Regions from separate parts of the Eggerthella guodeyinii genome, predicted to be linked through region 2. Evidence: predicted binding sites of a transcription regulator. Region 2 holds the regulator's gene; each other region holds the start of a gene.
What was found. The regulator HrcA, encoded in region 2, represses chaperone genes, less so after heat shock. The targets are predictions, from matches to a motif close to TNTTAGCANNCNNNNNNNNNGNNTGCTAANA.
Positions count from the first base shown of each region.

Region 1 (7,026 bases), 1.5 Mb from region 2:
CCGTGCAGCTGCCGCCCACCGGCACGTTGATCTTCAGGCGGTTGTTCCACGCCTGGCGCGCCTCCACCATCTCGGTGTTCGCCACGTAGCCGCCCGTGGCCAGGATGACGCCCTTCGACGCGTTCACGCGCAGGTAGTGGCGGTCGTTGCCGTCGCGGCAGATGACGCCCGTCACCCGGCCGTCGGCGTTCTGCTCGCACTTCACCAGCATGGTGTCGTAGCGGAACTCCGCGCCCAGCTCCTCGGCGTAGTCGCGCAGCGTCGTGCCGAACGTCACGTCCTTGTCGTCCGTCAGCTTCTCCGGACTGTGACCCGTCGCCCACGCCTTGTCGCGCGCGCCCTGGCCCTCGGTGCCCACGGATCCTTCGAAGCGCATCGTGAACGCGCCGTCGCGCTCGATGATCTCGCTCAGCCAGTCGATCATCGCGCCCGACTCGTCGGCCCACAGCTTGATGAGGTCGTAGTTCACGAAGCCGTTGGCATAGCGGACGATATCCTCCATCGCTTCCATCTTGTCGATCTTGAACTGCGGAAACTCCTCGAACGACTCCTGTTGCAGCTTGGAATCGATGGCACCCAGGTCCTCGCGCGGCGTGGCGATGGCGCTCATCTGCTCGATGCCGAGCACCTTCGCCCCGTTCTCGGCGGCCGAGATGACGGCGGGCAGGCCGCCGGTGCGACACCCCACCACCACGACGTCGACGTCGATGGTTTCGGTGATGCTCGCCTCGTCGATGGCGGGCGCCTCGCCCAACCAAGAGGGCGTGCTCGGCTTCTGCGTGGTCTCGTCCTTCAACTCGGCGGCGTTCACGTAGCCGTTGCCGCACCCCGAAAGCGCTCCGGCAGCCGCGGCGCCGAGGGCCGTGATGCCCGCTCCCTTGAGGAAGCTGCGGCGGGAAAGCTTGCTACTCATCGGTAGCCTCCCATCCTTCCGGCAGGTTCAAGTCGTGGCACTTCGCGCAGTACAGCGTGCTCGTCTCGTGCACCTTGTGGCAGTCGCTGCACTCCAGCACGTTGTCCTGGTGGCTGGAATGCGGGTTGTACTTCTCGTCGTTGCCCTCGAAGCCCCAGGTGGCGTCCACCACGTCGTTCATGTCGTGGCACCCGCTGCGCGCGCAGAACTCCTCGTTCGCGAACTCCTTGCCCGTGGCCAGCAGCTGGCCCTCCTCGTCCATGGGATAGCTGTCGGACACCCAGGCCATCACCTCGGACACCTGCGTGGTGATCTCCGCTTCGTGGCAGTTCAGGCACGACTCGCCCGCCGCCGCGTGCTGCGTCACCAGCTTGCCCGGATCGCCTTCGGTGTAGCTCTCCACGTACGCGTCCATCGGCGTGTGGCAGATCGCGCTGCAGAAACTGGGCTGCTCGTGCCACACCCACATGCCGACGCCGGCCACCACGACCACCGCGGCCACCACGCCGGCGACGATCCATCCGCGCTTCGCGCTTCGGCGCCGCGGCATCTCGGGCGTGCGACCCCCGTTCTCGCTCTCGGTCATCTCTCCTCCTTTTCGCTCTCGTCTTGCGTGCATGCTTGCTCGCTTGTTTGCACGCTTGCCATGGCTCGCATCATGCGATCGCACGCCGCGTTTGACCATTACCCCCGTGGGGGCATCTTTACGTTTCGGCCGATGAAAAGCATCGTTTCGTATTCAGGCAGAGAAACGACAGGGGGGCTGTCGTCTAAACAAACCGCTTAGCCTCGATTTGAGCGCATTCGAATATTGCTAAACGCGGGTTCGGGCACGTACGGTCTCCTCGTTGCGAAGCGCCGGATGCCTTCGCCGCATGCGCATCACGTGCGCACCGAAGTTCGAGGAGGACACCATGGGACAAGATATGAACGACATGCACGCGTGCTCGAGGAGAAGCTTTGTCGCGGGAGCAACCGCTCTCATGCTGGGCGCCACGGGCTCCCTTCTGTCGGGATGCGGACCGAACAACCAGAAAGCTTCGGGCAGCGAGCCGGCAAGCTTGGCCAGCGGGACATACACCGCCTCGGCGCTTGGACGAGGCGGCCAGATCGAAATGGAATTCTATGTCAACAAGGGCTGCATCCTCTCGGCCGACGTCGTGAAAAACCAAGACACGGCCGTCATCTCCGACAACGCGATCCGCAGCGTCGCCTCCGATATCATCCGCTATCAATCTCCGGAGGTCGACGCGGTGACGGGCGCCACCCTGTCGAGCATGGCCGTCATGCAGGCCGCCAAGGACGCCCTGACCGAGGCGGGCGCCGATAAAAGCTTCTTCAAGCAAGCCGCCTATCCTGAAAGCGAGCCTACGGAAAGCTGCTCGACATCGGTCGTCGTGGTCGGTTCGGGAGCAGCGGGGCTGAACGCGGCGGCACGGCTCGCCAATGCGGGGATCGACGTCATCCTCGTCGAGAAGCAGGGCTTCCTCGGGGGCGGCGACACCATGTTCGCTTCCACCGAGCTGTACGGAGGCGGCGGGTATCCCGTTTACGCCTCCGGAGCGGCGGGGTCCACAGAGCAAGATTATCTTGAGGACAAGCGCGCTGCGGCAGAGAAAAGCGGTCTCCCCGTCGATATGGAGTCGCTTGAGGCGTACGCGCTCCGCACGGGAGCATGCGCCGACTACTATCTTTCGATCGGCGTGCCCTTCACGAAATTCCATGAATTCGCATACCAGACCACCGACGGGTCGTCACCCGGCCCCTATATCATCAAGTGCCTCAGCAGCGAACTCGACCGGCTGGGCGTGGATTACCGCGTGAACACCGCGCTTCGCTCGATCGACGTTTCAAACGGCGCAGCCGTTGGCGTGACGGTGACAGGGCCGACGGGGGACTACCAGATCAAGGCGAAAGCAGTGTTGCTCGCCACCGGAGGATTCGCGCGCAACAACGACTTGCTGACCGACTACGCCGAAGCCGGAGACTACGTGAGCCTCCCCCGATCGGGCTCGGCTTCCGCGACGGGCGACGGGATCGTCGCGGCGAAGGACATAGGGGCGGATGTGTGGAACATGACCGCGTTCAAGGCGAACAACGCCTGCCACGTGGCGGAAAACGGCGCGGTCGTCTCGCTGTACACGCTTTCGGAGACTTCGGCGCTCGTAGATGACGAGGGAAATCGCTTCATCAACGAGACCGATGCGACCATACCGGAAAAATCGGTGGCCGAGCTTGCCCGCCCCAACCAAGAGGCGTGGTCGGTGTTCGATCAGAAAACGATGGATGCCAAGAAACTCGTTCAGCAGTACAACGAGCTGGGGTACTTCGTAACCGGAACCACCTGGGAGGAGCTGGCTTCCGCGATGGGGATGGACGAGGCCTCGACGGAGCGCTTCCTCGCCACCATGGACAAATGGCAGTCAACGGGAGTCGGCAACGTCGAGGAGGATTTCGGCGCAACGGTGAAGGACGCGTTCGACACGCCTCCCTACTATGCCGCTCACGTCAAACCGGCGATGCAAAGTACGTACGGCGGCGTGAAGACGGATGCTTCGGCCCACGTCATCGGCACCGATGGCTCCGCGATTCCCGGCCTGTACGCCGCAGGGGCGGTCTCGGGACACGGATGCTTCGGCAACGTCGTGGGCAACGGCCTGTCGATCGCAAGCACGTACGGCATGATCGCCGCGGACAGCATCGTCAGCGACCTGTCCGCGTAACCCGCACACCAGCTCGGCCGAAGACATGCAGCCCTGAAGAACCCGGGATCGCTCAACCGGGCTTCTTTCAGGGCTGCACGATGTCTTGCAGATAGCGTTTGAGTTCCCGCTTGGAATGAATGCCGAGCTTCTTGTAGATGCCGCTGATATGGACCCTGACCGTACTCGGGGCCAAAAACATCTTCTCGGCGATTTCCGCGGCATCGTCCCCCTTCGCAAGGAGCATGAAAACGGAGGCTTCCTTCGGAGTGAGCGCGTATCGCTCCGAAAGGCTTTTGTACGCAGCATTCGCCGGATCGATGCTCAATTGCTTGAAATTGAAGCGCTCTACGATGTCCCGATCTTGCACAAGCACGATAGAGGCCGCGACCGTCAGCAACACGATGGCGGTGCCCACGATCGCATGATGTATCTGAACGGTGGGCGAAGCCGTGAGAAGGGCTGCACTGAGCACCTTTCCTACCTGGAGGAACACTTTGTAGAAACCGGCGAGCAACCCGCAGATGTACGTCGAGGAAACGCCCAATCGATGGCTGATGTTGCATCCGATGGTATAAGAGAGGACAAGGTACGTCTCCGCGCTCGCATTGAACAGCAAGACGGATAAGGAGGTGTTGTCCTCTACGAAAAAGGCCATCATAGTAGCCGCCGCGATCATGATCGACGCTGCGGTGATGAGGTGGCGGTAGCTGAACCAGCCGGCGAAGAAAACAACTCCTAAGAGGATCAGGAGATCGGGCACGCCCATGCCTATCTTGTCGGGAACGGAGAACACCTCCCCCGTCATCATATCCCCTATGCCGAACGCGAACGCAAATGCCGAAAGCACGATGGCGAGCTTCAGAGGGAAGACCGGCTTCGTGGTCATCGACTGGGGAAGCTCGGAGGACGGCTGGGTCGAAAAAGACCTGAGAAGCATGAACGCCATGGCGAAGGGGACGAGGATCGAAGCGACGGCGCCCACCTCGCTAGAGCCGTTGAAGAGGATCGCCCACGCGACGAACCCGAACAGGTAGGAGCCCGTCCACGCCATGACCACCTTACGAGCGGTCAGGCATCCGAACGCCTCAAGCCAAAGCAGCAACGCAAGCGAATACCCAAAACCGCCCCCGAACATGACGACCGCTTCAAACGCAATCCCCGGATTCGCGGGTTCGAACGCGGTAAACACCGCGCTGCCCGCCATCAAAGCGAGCGATGCCGCAAGCACCACAGGCCGCCGGAAATAAGGTGATGCCCGATACGCAAGAAAGGCGAGCAGAAAGAACCCGACGACCTCGCCAGCGTCGAACACAAAATGCCCTTCGGCGGCCGAGAACGAAGGGAATGCCGGAGAGGTGAACACCATATCCAACATATGCCAAAGCCACGCCCGCGCGAGACCGCAACCGAGCAAAGCCAGAGGGATTTTCGGCAGGGAGTCGACCCTTCCGAAAAAGCTCTTCACGAGATCCCAATACACCGCAGTCCTCCCTCGAACCCGCCCTCCCCTGGCGATACCGAGTGCAGTATACCATCGGCCCCGAGCGTCGTACCTGCCCTTCGGGTCGTCCGATTCCCTTCGTTTCCACCGTTCTCCATGAAATGTGACGAACGCGTTACGAATTAGCACTCTCGGTTGTCGAGTGCTAATTTGCGTCCTAGAATAGGGGCATACCAAGCGAGGTGGCGTACCGGCGCGTCCGGAACCACCGCCTGTCACACGATGCGAGGAGTTGATGAACCATGGCCATGATGGTACCGATGCGGAGGAACCGCAACCTGCTGAGCGAGCTGATGACCGATCCGTTCGACGCGTTCTTCGACGCGGCCACCGCGCCGATGCAGAAGATGTCCCCCACGCTCATGCGCACCGACATCAAGGAAACCGACGCGGGATACGAGCTGACCATCGACCTGCCCGGGTTCAAGAAGGACGACGTGCAGGCCGAGCTCAAGGACGGCTACCTCACCATCACCGCCCAGACGCAAACCGAGACCGAGGACAAGGACGAAAAGGGCACGTACGTCCGCAAGGAGCGCTTCAGCGGCAAGTGCAGCCGCACGTTCTACGTGGGCGACGACATCGAGGAAGACGACATCAAGGCGAAGTTCGAGGACGGCGTGCTGAGAATCGCCGTGCCGAAGAAGCAGGAGCAGCCGAAACTCGAGGAGAAGAAGACCATCTCCATCGAAGGCTAGCCGCCCAACCACAAGCGAACCGAAGCACCCCTATCAGGAAGGCGACCAAACGGTCGCCTTCCTTCGTTGGGCAGCGCTATCGCACTCGAAAGCATGCGCAGGAACCCGTACGGATGTTTCACGTGAAACATCCGGCTCGAGGTGCGTGGTATCATGGGGCGAACCCGATTGGAGGATCCATGGACGAAACCGCACGCGACATCGAGACGTTCCGCAGCTGGGTGGCCGACACGCCGCCGGGCGACATGGTGTTCTTCGGCGGCGCGGGCGTGTCCACCGAGAGCGGCATCCCCGACTTCCGCAGCCCGGACGGCCTGTACGCGCAGAAGTACCCTTACCCGCCCGAGCAGATGATCAGCCGCAGCTTCTTCGACGAGAACCCCGGCGCGTTCTTCGACTTCTACTGCGACCGCATGCTGGCGCTCGATGCCCAACCGAACCGCGCGCATCGCAAGCTGGCCGAACTCGAGCAGGCGGGCACGCTGGCCGCCGTGGTGACGCAGAACATCGACGGCCTCCATCAGAAGGCGGGCAGCGCGCGCGTGTTCGAGCTGCACGGCAGCGTCCTGCGCAATTTCTGCATGCAGTGCCGCGCGCCCTATCCCGTGGACGACCTGCTGGCCCTCCGCGCGCAGAGCGCCGACGGCGTCCCGCGGTGTCCCGCCTGCGGCGGGATCGTCAAGCCCGACGTCGTCCTGTACGAGGAGCCCCTCGACGAGCGTACGATGCACGGCGCCGTCGACGCTATCGCGCAGGCCGATCTGCTGGTCGTGGCGGGCACCTCCCTGGCCGTGTACCCGGCCGCGGGGCTCATCGACTTCTTCACCGGCAGCCGCCTCGTCATCGTCAACCGCACCCCCACCCCGCGCGACCGCCAAGCCGACCTCTGCATCGCCGCGAACGTCGGCGAGGTATTCGGGTTCTAAACCGCGCACGACCGCCTTCGAGAACAGGAGCCCAACCCCATGTCCAACCCCCTGCCCACCTCCGCTTCCGCCATCCCCCAGCTCTCCGACATCCGCCAAGTATCCGACGGCTGGATCAAGAAGTACGTCCTCGTCTACGCCATGCCCGACGGCTCCACATACGAATACGAAAGCGCCTCGCGCAAGAACCTCGACGCGTACCGCGCCGAACTGACAGGCAACGCAGCCGGCGAAGCATCGCCCGCCGACGCCGTGTGCATCGTCCCGCAAACCGCGACGGGCG
Region 1 covers NZ_CP063310.1:540,371-547,396, reverse strand. Annotated here, with positions in the region: gene GS424_RS02230 (FAD-dependent oxidoreductase) at 1-913, opposite strand, end outside; gene GS424_RS02225 (cytochrome c3 family protein) at 906-1,499, opposite strand; gene GS424_RS02220 (FAD-dependent oxidoreductase) at 1,828-3,636, shown strand; gene GS424_RS02215 (helix-turn-helix transcriptional regulator) at 3,704-5,098, opposite strand; gene GS424_RS02210 (Hsp20/alpha crystallin family protein) at 5,362-5,817, shown strand; gene GS424_RS02205 (NAD-dependent protein deacylase) at 5,997-6,743, shown strand; gene GS424_RS02200 (NUDIX hydrolase) at 6,783-7,026, shown strand, end outside.
Region 1: a site for HrcA is predicted at 5,240-5,270, ahead of GS424_RS02210 (Hsp20/alpha crystallin family protein). Genes of this name have one in related genera too.

Region 2 (7,026 bases):
GCGAAGCGGCAGGCGCGCGCCAGGGCGAGCGTCTCCTGGAACTCGGCGTCGGTCTCACCGGGGAAGCCCGCGATGACGTCGGTGGACAGCGCGAGCGCGGGCACGGCGGCGTACAGGCGCTCCACGAGCGCGAGGAACCGCTCGGCGTCGTAGGGGCGCGCCATCTCGCGCAGCACCTTCGAGCTTCCCGCCTGCAGCGGCAGGTGCAGGTGGCGGCAGACGCGGCCGTCGGTCGCGGCGAGGAGGTCGACGAGCGCGTTGTCCACGTCGCGCGGCTCGACGCTCGAGATGCGGAAGCGCACGGGGAACGCGCCGGGGCGGTGCGCATCGGCCGTCTCGTCGAGGAGGCGGCGCAGCAGGTCGGCGAGGCGCGTGGCGGACGGGTCGCGCCTCGGCCCGTCGCAGTACGAGCCCAGGTTGATGCCCGTGAGCACGATCTCGCCCGCGCCCGCCCGCGCGTACGCGACGCACTCGCGCACGACGTCGTCGGCAGGGCGGCTCGTCGCCCGCCCGCGCGCCACGTGCACGATGCAGTACGTGCACGCGTTGTCGCACCCGTCCTGCACCTTCACCCCCACGCGCGTGCGGAAACCGGACCCGATATGGAGCAGGGGCGCAACGTTCGACGAGAACGCCTCGCGCGACGCGCCGTGGGAAGAACCTGCAGGCCCCTCGGCTTGCGCGGCAGGGACGTTGGCAGGACCGGCGAGCTCTCCGGCGGAGCCCTGGGAGGAACAGGCTTCGCACCAGTCCCGTATCGCGTCGGGCAGCTGGGCCTTCCCCACCACGGCGACGCGGTCGTCGAGGGCCTCGTAGAACGCCGCGTCGATGGCGGCGGCGCAGCCGGTGACCAGGACGCGGGCGCGGTCGTTCGCGCGCAGGGCGCGGCGCACGGCCTTGCGCGTCTTCTTCTCGGCCTCGCCGGTGACCGTGCACGTGTTGACCACGATGAGGTCGGCGTCCGCCTCGGCCGTCTCGACGCCGCAGGCGGCAAGCTGCGCCGCCGCGTCGTCCGACTCGACGCGGTTCACCTTGCATCCCAGGTTGACGACGGCGAAGTTCATCGCGCGCCCGCCCTCGCGCGCCGCTCCAGCTCGTACAGCACGAGCGCGGGCGCCACGATGCCGGCGGTCTCCGTGCGAAGGATGGACGGGCCGAGCGACACGAGCGAGGCGCGGGGGTTGCAGGCCACAAGCGCCTCCACCTCGCGCTCGGTCAGGCCCCCCTCGGGGCCCACCACCACGGCCACGCGGGCGCCCTCGGGCACCGGGCCGTCGCCGAGCGCTCGGTCGAGCGCGGCGTCGAGCCGCGACGTGCCGGGAGCCTCCTCCCAGCACACGAGCACCGCCGCGGCGGTCTCCAGCAGCGCGCACGTCTCCCCCAGCCCCGCCGGCTCGCGCACGTCGGGCACGGCCGGCTGCCCCGACTGCATGGCGGCGCTCTTCGCGATGGCGCGCCAGCGCTCGGCCTTCGCCGCGCCCTTGCGCGCGTCGAGCCGCACGATGGAGCGCTCGCACGCCAGCGGCGCGAACGCGGCCACGCCCAGCTCGGTGGCGTGGCGGATCACCGTCTCCATCTTGTCGCCCTTGGCCAGCCCCTGCACGAGCTCCACCGCCGGGCCCCCGCCGGCGCGCTCGAAGCGCTGGGCGATGCGCACGACCGGGAGCGCGTCGTCGAAGGCCACGATCTCGCAGGCGAAGTAGTCCTGCGCGGCGTCCACCACCGCGATGCGCTCGCCCGGCGCCAGCCTGAGCACCCGGGCGTGCTTCGCGTCGTCGGCTTCGAGGCGCAGCGGGAACGCCGCGGCCTCCTCGTCGGCCAGGACCTGGTCGCGCAGGTAGAAATGCTGAAGGGACATCGCGGATCCGCTAGTTGAACGCGTCGCGGAGCTTCTGGAGCGGGGTGCGCTCGTCGGCCACGTTCTCGCCCAGCTCCTCGGCCAGCTGCTCCAGCAGCTCGCGCTGCTTCTTCGTCACCTTCTTGGGCACCACCACGTTCACGTGCACGAACATGTCGCCGCGCGACTCGCTGCGGAACTTCGGCATGCCGAAGCCCTTCACGCGCACCACCTGCTCGTTCTGGCAGCCCTCGGGGATGCGCACCTGCACCTTCTCGCCCTCGAAGATGCCGTCGATCTCGATCTCGGCGCCCAGGGTGGCCTGCACGATGGACACGTTCGCCCGGGCGTGCAGGTTGTCGCCGTCGCGCTCGAAGAACTCGTGCGGCTGGATGCGGCACGTGACGATGAGGTCGCCCGGGCGGGCGCCGTGCATGCCGGCCTCGCCGAAGCCGGACAGGCGCAGCTGCTGCGCGTCGCGGATGCCCACGGGCACCTCCACGGTGACGCGCTGGCGGTCGGGCACGCGGCCCTGGCCCTCGCACTCGGGACACGGATTCTCGATGGTGTGGCCCGTGCCGCCGCAGGTCTTGCACGTGGTGGCCGTCTGCATGTCGCCGAGGAACGTGTGCTGGATGGTGACCACGCGGCCCTGCCCGTGGCAGTCGGGGCACGTGATCTCGCGCCCGTCGGGGCCGAGGCCCGAGCCCTCGCAGTCGGGGCACGGCGCCAGGCGGTCGTACACGATCTCCTTCTTCGCGCCGGCGGCCACTTCCTCGAGCGTCAGGCGAAGGCCCACGCCCATGTCGCGGCCCTCCTTGCGCATCGGGGCGCGGCCGGCGGCCTGGCCGCCGAAGAAGGAGCTGAAGATGTCGCCCATGCCGAAGCCGCCGCCGAACAGGTCCTCGAAGTCGACGTAGCCGCCGCCCCCGTAGGGGCTGCCGCCGCCGGCCGCGCCGGGAACGGTGCCGAAGCGGTCGTACTGGGCGCGCTTCTGCGCGTCGGACAGCACGTCGTAGGCCTCGTTCAGCTCTTTGAACTGGTCCTCGGCGTCGGGCGCCTTGTTCACGTCCGGATGAAGCTCGCGCGCGCGCCGACGGAACGCCTTCTTGATCTCGTCTTCGGTTGCTTCGCGGGACACGCCCAGAACTTCGTACAGATCCTTCGCCATCTTGCTTTCGAAACCTTTCCTCACGGACGGCGCGGGACGCGCCGCCTCCACGTGTTGTTTATACGTCCTCCAGCGCCGCGCTTGCCATGCGCACCGCCTGTATCACCTTGGAATAGTCCATGCGCGTGGGGCCCACCACGGCCACGACGCCCGCCGACGCGCCCCGCCCGTAACGGCTGGCCACCACCGACACGCCGGCCAGCGCGGCCGCGTCGTTCTCGCGCCCGATGCGCACGCTGGGAACGCCCGCGCTCCGCCGGGCGGCGTCGTCGAGGATCTGGAGCAGCACGGTGTCGTCCTCGAGCACCTGCATGACGGGCAGCAGCGCCTGGGACTGGCTGAACTCGGGCTTCGTCAGAAGCGAGCTGACGCCCAGCCGGTGCGTGCGCGACGCGTCGCCCTCCTGCAGGCACGACAGCACCTCGTCGAGCGCCATGCGCACGAGCGGGTCGCGGAACGCCTCCACCATGCCCTCGCCCAGGCCGTCCTCGATCTCCTGCAGCGATTTGCCGCCCATGACCTCGCTCAGGAAGCGCTGCACGCGCGCCAGGTCGTCGGGGGCCACCTCTTCGGCGAACTCCATCTGGCGGTTGAACACCTGGCCGTCCTCGGTGACGAGCACCACGAGGGCGCGCAGCGGCGACAGCGAGATGAGCGAGAGCTGCTTGATGTGCAGGTTCAGCACCGACGGCGCCAGCACGATGGACAGGCAGTCGGTGAGGCGCGTGAGCGCCGACGACGTCTGCTCGAGCAGCGCGTCGAGCTCGCTCGCGCTGCGGCGCAGCTGGTCGACGACGGGCCGGTAGCGGTCGTCGCCGGCGGCGAGGTCGGACTGCAGCAGGTTGTCGACGAACGCGCGGTAGCCGAAATCGGTCGGGATGCGCCCGGCGGACGTGTGCGGCTGCGTGATGTAGCCGCCGTCCTCGAGGACGGACAGCTCGTTGCGCACCGTGGCCGGGCTCACGCCCAGCTGGTAGCGCTCCGTCAGCGTGCGCGACCCCACGGGCAGAGCGCGCGCGACGTATTCTTCAATGAGGGCGCTCAGCACCCGTTGCCTTCGATCCGAAAGCACGCTCCTCCACCTGCCTCTCTCACCAGTCGGTATTCCCCGAACCCGAACCATAGTAACGCATCATATTAGCAGCCGAAAGTCGAGAGTGCTAACAACAGCTTGAAATTGTGAAGAAACTCGCTGTTTCGCCATAGTAGGTGCGCTCAAAAGTACGCACGCTGAGGCGCAATCTACCTTGTCGGGCCAAACGCGAGCATCGGTGTCAATTCCTGCTGTGAGCCATTTCGCCGCAGACGTCAGACAAAAGGTAAAGAGCCATGGACGCCGTTGTGCTCGGCATCGCATCGAACCACTTTCTCGCAACACATCCGCATTCGATTTCGTCGGCTCTACGGAACCTACCGAAGAACCCATCCGGAAACAACGCGAGGTCTTTTGGCTCCGTTTCATCTTGGCGAAGAAAGCGGAGCGAAAAGCCGTCGCACACGAGAGGGTTCCGGCTTTTGCGGCGAAGGGAGTCAAATTTCGCAGAGATCTGTTTTGCGGTAAGGACCGACGAATAGCTGAAGAGCAGCTGAGGTTTGCCCCCTTCAACCCAATCTCGATAGAAAGCAACCATATGATTCTGCGAAGTAGCGTAGGTACAATCGATCAGTTCGTCGGCCTCGATGCCAAGTTCGCCCTCAAGCTCTTTTTCGAGACCATCGAAAACATGTTCGAACCCGATCCTCTCACTTTCGAAACCCCTTAGCTTGTACGCAGCCATCATGCTGATGCCCAGCATGCTCTTTCCAATGGTCACATCCTTACCTCTTAAAACGAATACGTAGAATCCGTCTGAGGTCAGAATAATGCAATGCAATCCCAAATGATTCGAAAGAACCGACTCTCGTAAGGGCGTAAGCCTATTTGCATGGTTTTCTTTGATACGCAATGTAAGCCCCTTCGACAATTCAACATCGAGGGCGCGATTCGTTACGAGGGAATCAAAGTACGTAGTCCTGCTACTCGTAAAAATGATTTGATTTGGCCCGACCAAGCAACTGTCGATTCGCAGCATGGGCGCGTTAATCGTGAAAGAGGTCGAATGCGCATGGAAAAGATCGTCGAAATGAGCGTGTGCGTACTGGGGCAGAGCATACCAAACATCCGGGCGATCGATGATTCGGATCGAAACGTTCTTCGCTACGAGCCTGGCTTTGCATCGAGCGTCGTCTATCGAACGATTCAGGTACATTATTTCTTCGGGGAAAACGCTAATTCCGTCGTTGGATGCATAAAATGAAAGGTTTCCACAAAAATGTGAGAAAGCCCTGCTGTTATAGTAGACAAAGAAGTCCTCTTTAGAATACTCATATTTCGAGATGATCGATTCGTAATTCCTCGTCAGCTTGCAGGCATCTTCAAGACGGTTTCTCAACGTATCCATGACGAGTAGTGTCACGCTCGCACAAAGTGTTGCAGCAAGTACGCCGAGAAACACGCTGGCAATCTCCCTTGTAATGTTATCGAGCCAGCCTTCGTTGCACAGATAGCAAAAAGCCGAGAACAAAACGATCGCGAGAAGTATCCAGATTATTGATTTCGCAAGAACCGACCCACTCGCACGCAGAAAGAGAAGGCACAACGCTTCTTCGTTTTTCTTCGACAGAATAGCCATTGTTCGCTTCTCTCCCTGTCTAACGTTACGCCAGGTCGAACAGGTCGCCGTACAGCTCGTTGCCGCAGAGCCAGCCGCGTTCGGTGGGGCGCCAGCGGCCGCCTGCGTGCTCGACGAGGCCCCGCTCCTCGAGGGCGGCCAAAGTCGCGGGCGCTTCGGGCAGCAGCTCGGCGGCGCGGGCGGCGCGCTCGTCGGACACGCCGTCGGTCATGCGCATGCCCAGCATGAGGTCCTCGGCGGCCATCTGGCGCGGGTCGAGGTCGTCGGTGACCGCGCCGTCCTTGCACCGCATGCGGCGCTGCGCGTTCTGCGTCATCGTGGCGGCGGAGCGGCCGAGCCCCAGGTAGGGCACGCCCGTCCAGTACGCGATGTTGTGGCGGCACCGGTAGCCGGGGCGGGCGTAGCTGGCCACCTCGTAGCGCTCGAAGCCCTCCTCGGCCAGCACGTGCGCGGCGATCTCCATGTGCGCGGCCTCCACGTCGTCGTCGGGCTCCTCGAGCTCGCCCGCCAGCACCGCGGCGTCGAAGGGCGTGTGCGGCTCGATGGTCAACGGGTACACGCTCACGTGCGTCGCGCCGAGGCGCACCGCCTCGCGCACGCCGGCCTCGAAGCTGGCCGCGCTCTGCCCCGGGATGCCGCACATGAGGTCGAGGCTCACGTTGTCGAAGCGCGTGCGCGCCGCCTCGACGGCGCGGCGGGCGTCGTCGGAGGAATGCGCGCGGCCGAGCGTGCGCAGCACCTCGTCGTCGAAGCTCTGCACGCCGATGGACAGGCGGTTCACGCCGAGCGCCCAGATGTCGCGCACCATGCGCTCGGTGAGGCTCTCGGGGTTCGCCTCCATCGTGCACTCCACCTCGGGCGTGAGGTGCATCGACAGCGACAGCGTGTACAGCAGCATCGACAGGCCCGACAAGCCCACGTGGCTCGGGGTGCCGCCGCCGAGGTACACCGTCTCGAGCTCGCCCAGCTCGCCCTCCTTCGCCTTGCGGCGGATCTGCAGGCTGAGGTCCTCCACGTACGCGTCGATCTCAGGGCTTCCGGCGGGCACGGCCGCCGTGGCGAAGTCGCAGTAGGCGCAGCGCTTCACGCAGAACGGAAGATGCAGGTAGAGCGCCTTGTACGGATCGTGCGGCATGTGCTCCTCGCTTCTCACTCGTGAGCCGCGGCGTGCTCGCGCGCGCACGCCAGCAGCTCGTCGAACACCTCGTCGAAATCCTCCACCGACACGCAGCCGTTGATCTTGCCGCGCGCCGCGGCGGCGCCCGGCAGGCCCGACAGGTACCAGGCGGCGTGCTTACGCATGCGCACGATGTTCTTGCCCTCGCGCGCGCCGAGCAGCCGCGCAT
Region 2 covers NZ_CP063310.1:2,006,974-2,013,999, reverse strand. Annotated here, with positions in the region: gene GS424_RS08310 (MiaB/RimO family radical SAM methylthiotransferase) at 1-1,064, opposite strand, end outside; gene GS424_RS08305 (RsmE family RNA methyltransferase) at 1,061-1,858, opposite strand; gene dnaJ (molecular chaperone DnaJ) at 1,869-3,008, opposite strand; gene hrcA (heat-inducible transcriptional repressor HrcA) at 3,067-4,080, opposite strand; gene GS424_RS08290 (hypothetical protein) at 4,283-5,680, opposite strand; gene hemW (radical SAM family heme chaperone HemW) at 5,706-6,815, opposite strand; gene dusB (tRNA dihydrouridine synthase DusB) at 6,830-7,026, opposite strand, start outside.

Region 3 (7,026 bases), 930 kb from region 2:
CGCCGCGGATGCCGCCCAACAGCGCGTCGGAGATGGCGTGCGCCAGCACGTCGGCATCGGAATGGCCCAGCAGCCCGCGCGTATGGGGGATGTCCACGCCGCCCAGGATGAGCTTGCGCCCCTCGGCGAAGGCGTGCACGTCAAAGCCTTGCCCGATGCGCAGGGACGCGGGGTCGAACGTCTGATCGGCCATCACTCCTCCGCCCCCTTCATGTACATCGTGCGCACGGCGGCGGCCAGCATGAGGTAGTCCTCGGGCACGGTCAGCTTGATGTTGTCGCGCTTGCCCTCCACCACCAGCACGCGACCGCCCAAGCGCTCGATGAGCGACGAGTCGTCGGTGCCCATGAAGCCGTCGGACAGCGCCGAGGCGTGCGCGCGGCGGTAGATGCCGGCGCGGAACACCTGGGGCGTCTGCGCATTCCAGAACACGCGGCGGTCGGGGGTCCCCACGATCACGCCGTTCTCGACCACCTTCAGGGTGTCGACGGCCGGGTGCGCCACCACGGCGCCGTCGCAGTCGATGTTGCCCTTCAGCGTGGCGATGGTGTGCGCGATGAGGTCGGGCGTGATGAGCGGGCGGGCGCCGTCGTGCAGGATGACGTAGTCGAAGTCGTCGGGCACGAACTCGAGGCCCGAGAACGCCGATTCCTGGCGGCTGGGGCCCGAAGGCGCCACCACGATGGGTGTGACGAACGGGAACGGGTCGATGGCGCGCTTGAGGTACTCGTCGCAGCGGTCCTCGGGGCACACGATGACGATGAGCCCGATGTCCCCCACGGCGTCGAACGCCTCGGCCGACCAGGTGAGGATGGGCTTGCCCGCGATCTCCACGAGCTGCTTGCCGCCCTCCTTGCCGAACCGCTCCCCCGTGCCGCCCGCCAGGATGATGGCGGCCGTCTGGGGGTTCTTGTCGACTTCGCCCTTGAGGCCGCCCATCGCCTGCGACAGCGCGTCGAAGTCGAGGTCGTTCAGCGCGAGCTCGGGGGTGTTGAGCACCGCGGACGAGAACACCGGGTCGATTGTCTGCGTCATAAGGTCTTCCTCTCCGCCTTGGGTTGTTCTTCCGCCGCCCCGCCCCTGCCGCCTGCGAGCGTCACGGAGCCTAGTCCCGCTCGCCCGGCTGGCGCACGGTGATCTCCTGCGCCTTCAGCGACACGCGGGAATGGGGCGGAACCGACGAGGTGACGAACGTGGAGCCGGCGATGACCGATCCCGCCCCCACCACCGTTTCCCCGCCGAGCACCGAGGCGTTGGAGTAGATGGTCACGTCGTCCTCGATGGTGGGATGGCGCTTCACCCCGGCAAGCCGCTGCCCGCCGCGCGTGGACAGCGCGCCGAGCGTGACGCCCTGGTACAGCTTCACGTGGTCGCCGATGACGGTGGTCTCGCCGATCACCACGCCCGTGCCGTGGTCGATGAAGAAGTACTCGCCGATCTGGGCGCCGGCGCCGATGTCGATGCCCGTGCCGCTGTGCGCCAGCTCGGTCATGATGCGCGGGATGATGGGCACGTTCTGCCGGTACAGCACGTTCGCGATGCGGTACACGTAGATGGCGTACAGGCCGGGGTACGAGAAGATGACCTCCTCCTTCGACCCGGCCGCCGGATCGCCGTCGTAGAGGGCCTGCACGTCGGTGAGCAGCACCCGCTGGATGCTGGGGAGCTCGTCGAAGAACACCGTGCACACCTCGGAGGCGCGCTCGCAGATGTGCTCGGGCGTGCTGCCGCCGCACAGGTGGCGCGCCGGATCGACCACCGCGGCATCGCGATCGTCGGACGTATACGTGATGGCCAGGACGATCTGCTCGCGCAGCACCCGCTCGATCTGGATGAGCGTCTCCCCGATGAAGTACTCCGGGCTGGTGGACGGCGTGAGCATCTCCTCGCCGAAGTAGCCCGGAAACAACACCCGGCGCAGGTCCTTGAGCACGCCCTTCACGGCCGAGCGGCTGGGAAACCGCCGTCCCGGCTTCGTGAAGAAAATCTCGTCGGCCTCGTAGTTCTTCTCGATGGCTTTCACGATGCGATCGAGGTTGTCTCCGAACATGGAACCTCCTGAAATCGGTTGATCCGCTGCGCCTCCCGCAGGGCGCCCCGCGTCGTCTTGCACGTCGGCAGGGCCGGTTTTCGGTCGGCTTGCGACGTGCCTAGTATACGACAAATGTGAGCGCAGGGCACAAGAAACCCCTGCTCCTCGGGCTTCGGATTCCAACCCAAGGAACAGGGGCGCTCTGGCGGAGGGGGGCTTAGTCGGCCGCGCCGCCGCTCACCGAGCCGCCGGTGTTCACGCCGGCATGGCCCAGGTCGTAGTTCGTCAGCAGCAGCTCGGCTTCCCGCGCGATGCTGTCGCGCTTGCGCGGCGCCGGGATGGAGCCCGAGCCGGCGGTGAACACGAGCTCGCCGTCGATCGCGTCCACGTCGATGATCGAGCCGCTCGTCCACGTGCCCTCGAGGATCTCCTCGGACAGCGGGTCCTCCAGCAGGCGCTGGATGGCGCGGCGCAGCGGGCGGGCGCCGAATGTGGCGTCCGTGCCCTCCTTGGCGATGAGCTTGCACGCCGCCTCGGTCAGGTTGATGGACATGTTCTGCTCGATCAAGCGCTCGCGCAGGTCGGCCACCATGAGCTTGACGATCTGCGAGATCTGCTCGTCGTTCAAGGACTTGAACACGATGATCTCGTCGATGCGGTTCAGGAACTCAGGCCTGAACAGCTTCTTCATCTCGGACATGACGCGGCTCTTGATCTCCTTGTCGGACAGCCCCGCGTGCTCCTCGGTGGAGAAGCCCAGCGTGGTGGGCTGCGCGATCTCGCGGGCGCCCACGTTCGAGGTCATGATGATGACTGCGTTGCGGAAGTCCACCGTGCGGCCCTGCGCGTCGGTCAAGCGGCCCTCCTCCAAGATCTGGAGCAGGATGTTGAACACGTCGGGGTGCGCCTTCTCGATCTCGTCGAACAGCACCACCGAGTAGGGGCGCTGGCGCACGGCCTTCGTCAGCTGGCCGCCCTCGTCGAAGCCCACGTAGCCCGGAGGCGAGCCCACGAGGCGCGACACCGAGTGCTTCTCCATGTACTCGGACATGTCGAAGGACAGCAGCGCGTCCTCGGAGTTGAACAGGAACTCGGCCAGCGCCTTCGACAGCTCCGTCTTGCCCACGCCCGAGGGGCCCAGGAAGATGAACGAGCCGGCGGGGCGCTTCGGGTCCTTGAGGCCGGAACGCGAGCGGCGGATGGCCTTCGACAGCGCCGTGACGGCCTCTTCCTGGCCGATGACGCGCTCGTGCAGCGCGCCTTCCATACGCAGCAGCTTCTCGGTCTCGGCTTCGGTGAGGTTCGACACGGGCACGCCCGTGCTCATGGACACCACGTCGGCGATATCCTCCACGGTGACCTGGTGGACGGACTTCTGCGCGTCCTCTTCCCACTTCTTCTCGGCCTCGATGCGCTTGTCCTTGAGCTCGGACTCCTGGTCGCGCAGCTGGGCGGCGCGCTCGAAGTCCTGGGCGGCGATGGCCGAATCCTTCTCGCCGCGGATGGTGCGCAGCTCCTCGTCGAGCTCGCGCAGCTCCTTGGGCAGCGTCATGTTGCGGATGCGCATGCGCGCGCCCGCCTCGTCCAGCACGTCGATGGCCTTGTCGGGCAGGAAACGGTCCTGGATGTAGCGGCTGGACAGCGACACGGCCGCTTGCAGCGCCTCGTCGGTGAAGTGCACCTGGTGGTGCGCCTCGTAGCGGTCGCGCAGGCCTTCCATGATGCGCAGCGCCTGCTCCTCGTTCGGCTCGCCCACGGTGATGGGCTGGAAGCGGCGCTCGAGCGCGGAGTCCTTCTCGAAGTGCTTGCGGTACTCGTCGATGGTGGTGGCGCCCACCACCTGGATCTCGCCGCGGGACAGCGGCGGCTTCAGGATGGCGGCCGCGTCGATGGAACCCTCGGCCGAGCCCGCGCCGATCAGCGTGTGGATCTCGTCGATGAACAGGATGATGTCGCCCGCGTCCATCACTTCCTTGATGCACTTCTTCAGGCGCTCTTCGAACTCGCCGCGGTACTTGGAACCGGCCACGAGCGCGCTCACGTCGAGCGTGAACAGGCGCTTGCCGCGCAGGATGTCGGGCACCTGGTTCGACACGATGAGCTGGGCCAGGCCTTCGGCCACGGCCGTCTTGCCCACGCCCGGCTCGCCGATGAGCAGCGGGTTGTTCTTCTGGCGGCGCGAGAGCACCTGCATGACGCGCTCGATCTCGCCCGCGCGGCCGATGACCGGGTCGAGCTTGCCGTCGCGCGCCTTCTGCGTGAGGTCGGTGCCGAATTCCTTCAGCACGCTGTCCGACGACCCGGCGTTCGGGTCGAAGGGGTTGCGCCCGGCGTACACGGGGCTCTGCCCCACCAGGTCGTTGAGCGCGCCGCGCACGTCGTCGCCCGACACGCCGAGGCGCGTGAGCACCTCGAGCGCGGTGCCGTCGCCCTCGCGCACGATACCGAGCAGCAGGTGCTCGGTGGAGATGTAGGATTGCCCCATCTGCATGGCCTCGCGCAGGCTGTTCTCCAGCACGCGCTTCACGCGCGGCGTGAACGACAGATGGCCGGACACGTCGGTGTCCTCGTCGATGGCGACCACCTGGCGGATGGCCTGCACGACGGCGTCGTACTTCACGTTGAGGCGGTCGAGGGCCTGGGCGGCCAGACCGTCCTTCTCCTGTATGAGGCCGAGCAGGATGTGCTCGGTGCCCACGTAGGGCTGATGAAGCGAACGCGCCTCATCTTGCGCCAGGACAAGCACCTTGCGCGCTTTGTCCGTAAACTTCTCAAATGACATGTAAAGCCTCGATTCTCGCGGAGCTTCTTGTGTTTCGTAGTACATGCTAGCACTCTCGTCAAGAGAGTGCCAACACGGCGTGCACCGCACACGCTCGCTCCATAACTTGCGACCGTACGATGACGCCCTCCATCGTATCACGGCCTGCCCTTTCGCGCGCGCAACCCGGCGGATGACTCCTAACGTGCTCGCTTCTGAAAAGGAGCCGAAAAGAACCCGCCCGCCTCCCATACGCGGAAAGGCCGCCCGGCGACGTGATGCGCGGGCGGCCTTTCGGAAACGGTTGGTGCGGGACGCGTTAGTACAGCTTCGCGCCGGCGGGGATGCGATCGTCCACCATCAGGAGGTTGAGGCGCTCCTCGCCCTCCTCCTCGTGGATGGCCGAAAGCAGCATGCCGCACGAGTCGACGCCCATCATCTTGCGCGGCGGGAGGTTGGTGATGGCGATGAGCGTGCGGCCCACCAGCTCCTCCGGCTCGTAGTAGGCGTGGATGCCGGACAGGATGACGCGGTCGGCGCCCGTGCCGTCGTCGAGCGTGAACTGCAGCAGCTTCTTGCTCTTGGGAACGGCCACGCACTCCTTCACCTTCACGGCGCGGAAGTCCGACTTGCTGAACATGTCGAAATCGACCTCGTCCTCGAACAGCGGCTCGACGACCACCTTCGAGAAGTCGATGGGCGCGACCGCAGAAGCCTCGGCAGCGACGGCCGGCTGCGCGGGGCGCGGGCGGGCGCCCGACGGAGCCTCGTCCCTCATGTGGGGGAACAGCAGCACGTCGCGGATGGAGGGGGCGTCGGTGAGCAGCATGACCAGGCGGTCGATGCCGATGCCGCAGCCGCCCGCCGGGGGCATGCCGTACTCGAGCGCGCGCACGTAGTCGTCGTCGTAGCCCATGGCCTCGTCGTCGCCGAGGTCCTTCGCCTCCACCTGCGCGCGGAAGCGCTCGGCCTGGTCGACCGGGTCGTTCAGCTCGCCGAAGGCGTTGGCGTACTCGTGGCCGCAGATGAACAGCTCGAAGCGCTCGGTGAGGTTCGGGTCGCCGGCCTTCTTCTTGGCCAGCGGCGACACCTCGATCGGGTGCTCCGTCACGAACGTCGGCTGGATGAGCTTCTCCTCGGCAACCGCCTCGAAAATCTCGGCGATGAGCTTGCCCTTGCCCCACGCGTCCTCGGCATGGCCGCCGTTGCGCTCGAGGATGACCACGAGCTCGTCGCGCGTGCGCTCGAAGCTCACGTCCTCGCCCGCGCCGTCGCTGGCCAGCTCGATCATGGTCGCGCGGCGCCACGAGCCGCTCAGGTCGACCTGCTCGCCCTGGTACTCCACCTGGAGCGTGCCGCACGAGGCGAGCGCCGCCGCCTGGACGACGCCCTGCGTGAGCTCCATCATGCCCTCGAGGTCGCTGAACGCCTGGTAGAACTCCATCGTGGTGAACTCGGGGTTGTGGTAGGGGTCCATGCCCTCGTTGCGGAACTGGCGCCCGATCTCGAACACCTTCTCGAACCCGCCCACCAGCAGGCGCTTGAGGTGCAGCTCGGTGGCGATGCGCAGGTAGAAGTCCTTGTCGAGCGCGTTGTGGTGCGTGACGAAGGGCTTCGCGTTCGCGCCGCCGAGGATGGGGTGCAGGATGGGCGTCTCCACCTCGTAGTAGCCGTGATCCTCCATGTAGCGGCGGATGGCGGAAACCACCTTGAAGCGCTTCTCGAACGTGTCGCGCACCTCGCGGTTCATGACGAGGTCGACGTAGCGCTGGCGGTAGCGCGTCTCCTTGTCGGCCAGGCCGTGGAACTTCTCAGGCAGGGGGCGCAGGCTCTTGGACAACAGCTCGAACGACGCCACGGACACGGACAGCTGCCCGCGCTTCGTGCGCATCATCGTGCCCTCGACGCCGATCCAGTCGCCCACGTCGAGGTCCTTGAGCTCGGCGAACGCTTCCTCGCCCAGCGCGTTGATGCGGCAGAACAGCTGCATGTCGCCCGTGGAGTCGCGCAGCTCGAGGAAGGCGAGCTTGCCCTGGTCGCGCTTCGCCATGACGCGGCCCGCAACCTTCACCTCGTCCTCGGTGGACGCGCCGTCCTCGAGGTCGGCGTAGCGCTCGGCCAGGTCGGCCAGGTGATGCGAGTACGCGAACGCGTGGCCGTACGGGTCCTTGCCCGCCGCCATGAGCGCCTCGCGCTTGGCGCGGCGCACCGCGATGGGGTCGTCTTCGATGAT
Region 3 covers NZ_CP063310.1:1,072,605-1,079,630, reverse strand. Annotated here, with positions in the region: gene ispF (2-C-methyl-D-erythritol 2,4-cyclodiphosphate synthase) at 1-193, opposite strand, end outside; gene ispD (2-C-methyl-D-erythritol 4-phosphate cytidylyltransferase) at 193-1,035, opposite strand; gene GS424_RS04325 (serine O-acetyltransferase) at 1,106-2,050, opposite strand; gene GS424_RS04320 (ATP-dependent Clp protease ATP-binding subunit) at 2,250-4,814, opposite strand; gene lysS (lysine--tRNA ligase) at 5,113-7,026, opposite strand, start outside.
Region 3: a site for HrcA is predicted at 4,859-4,889, ahead of GS424_RS04320 (ATP-dependent Clp protease ATP-binding subunit). Genes of this name have one in related genera too.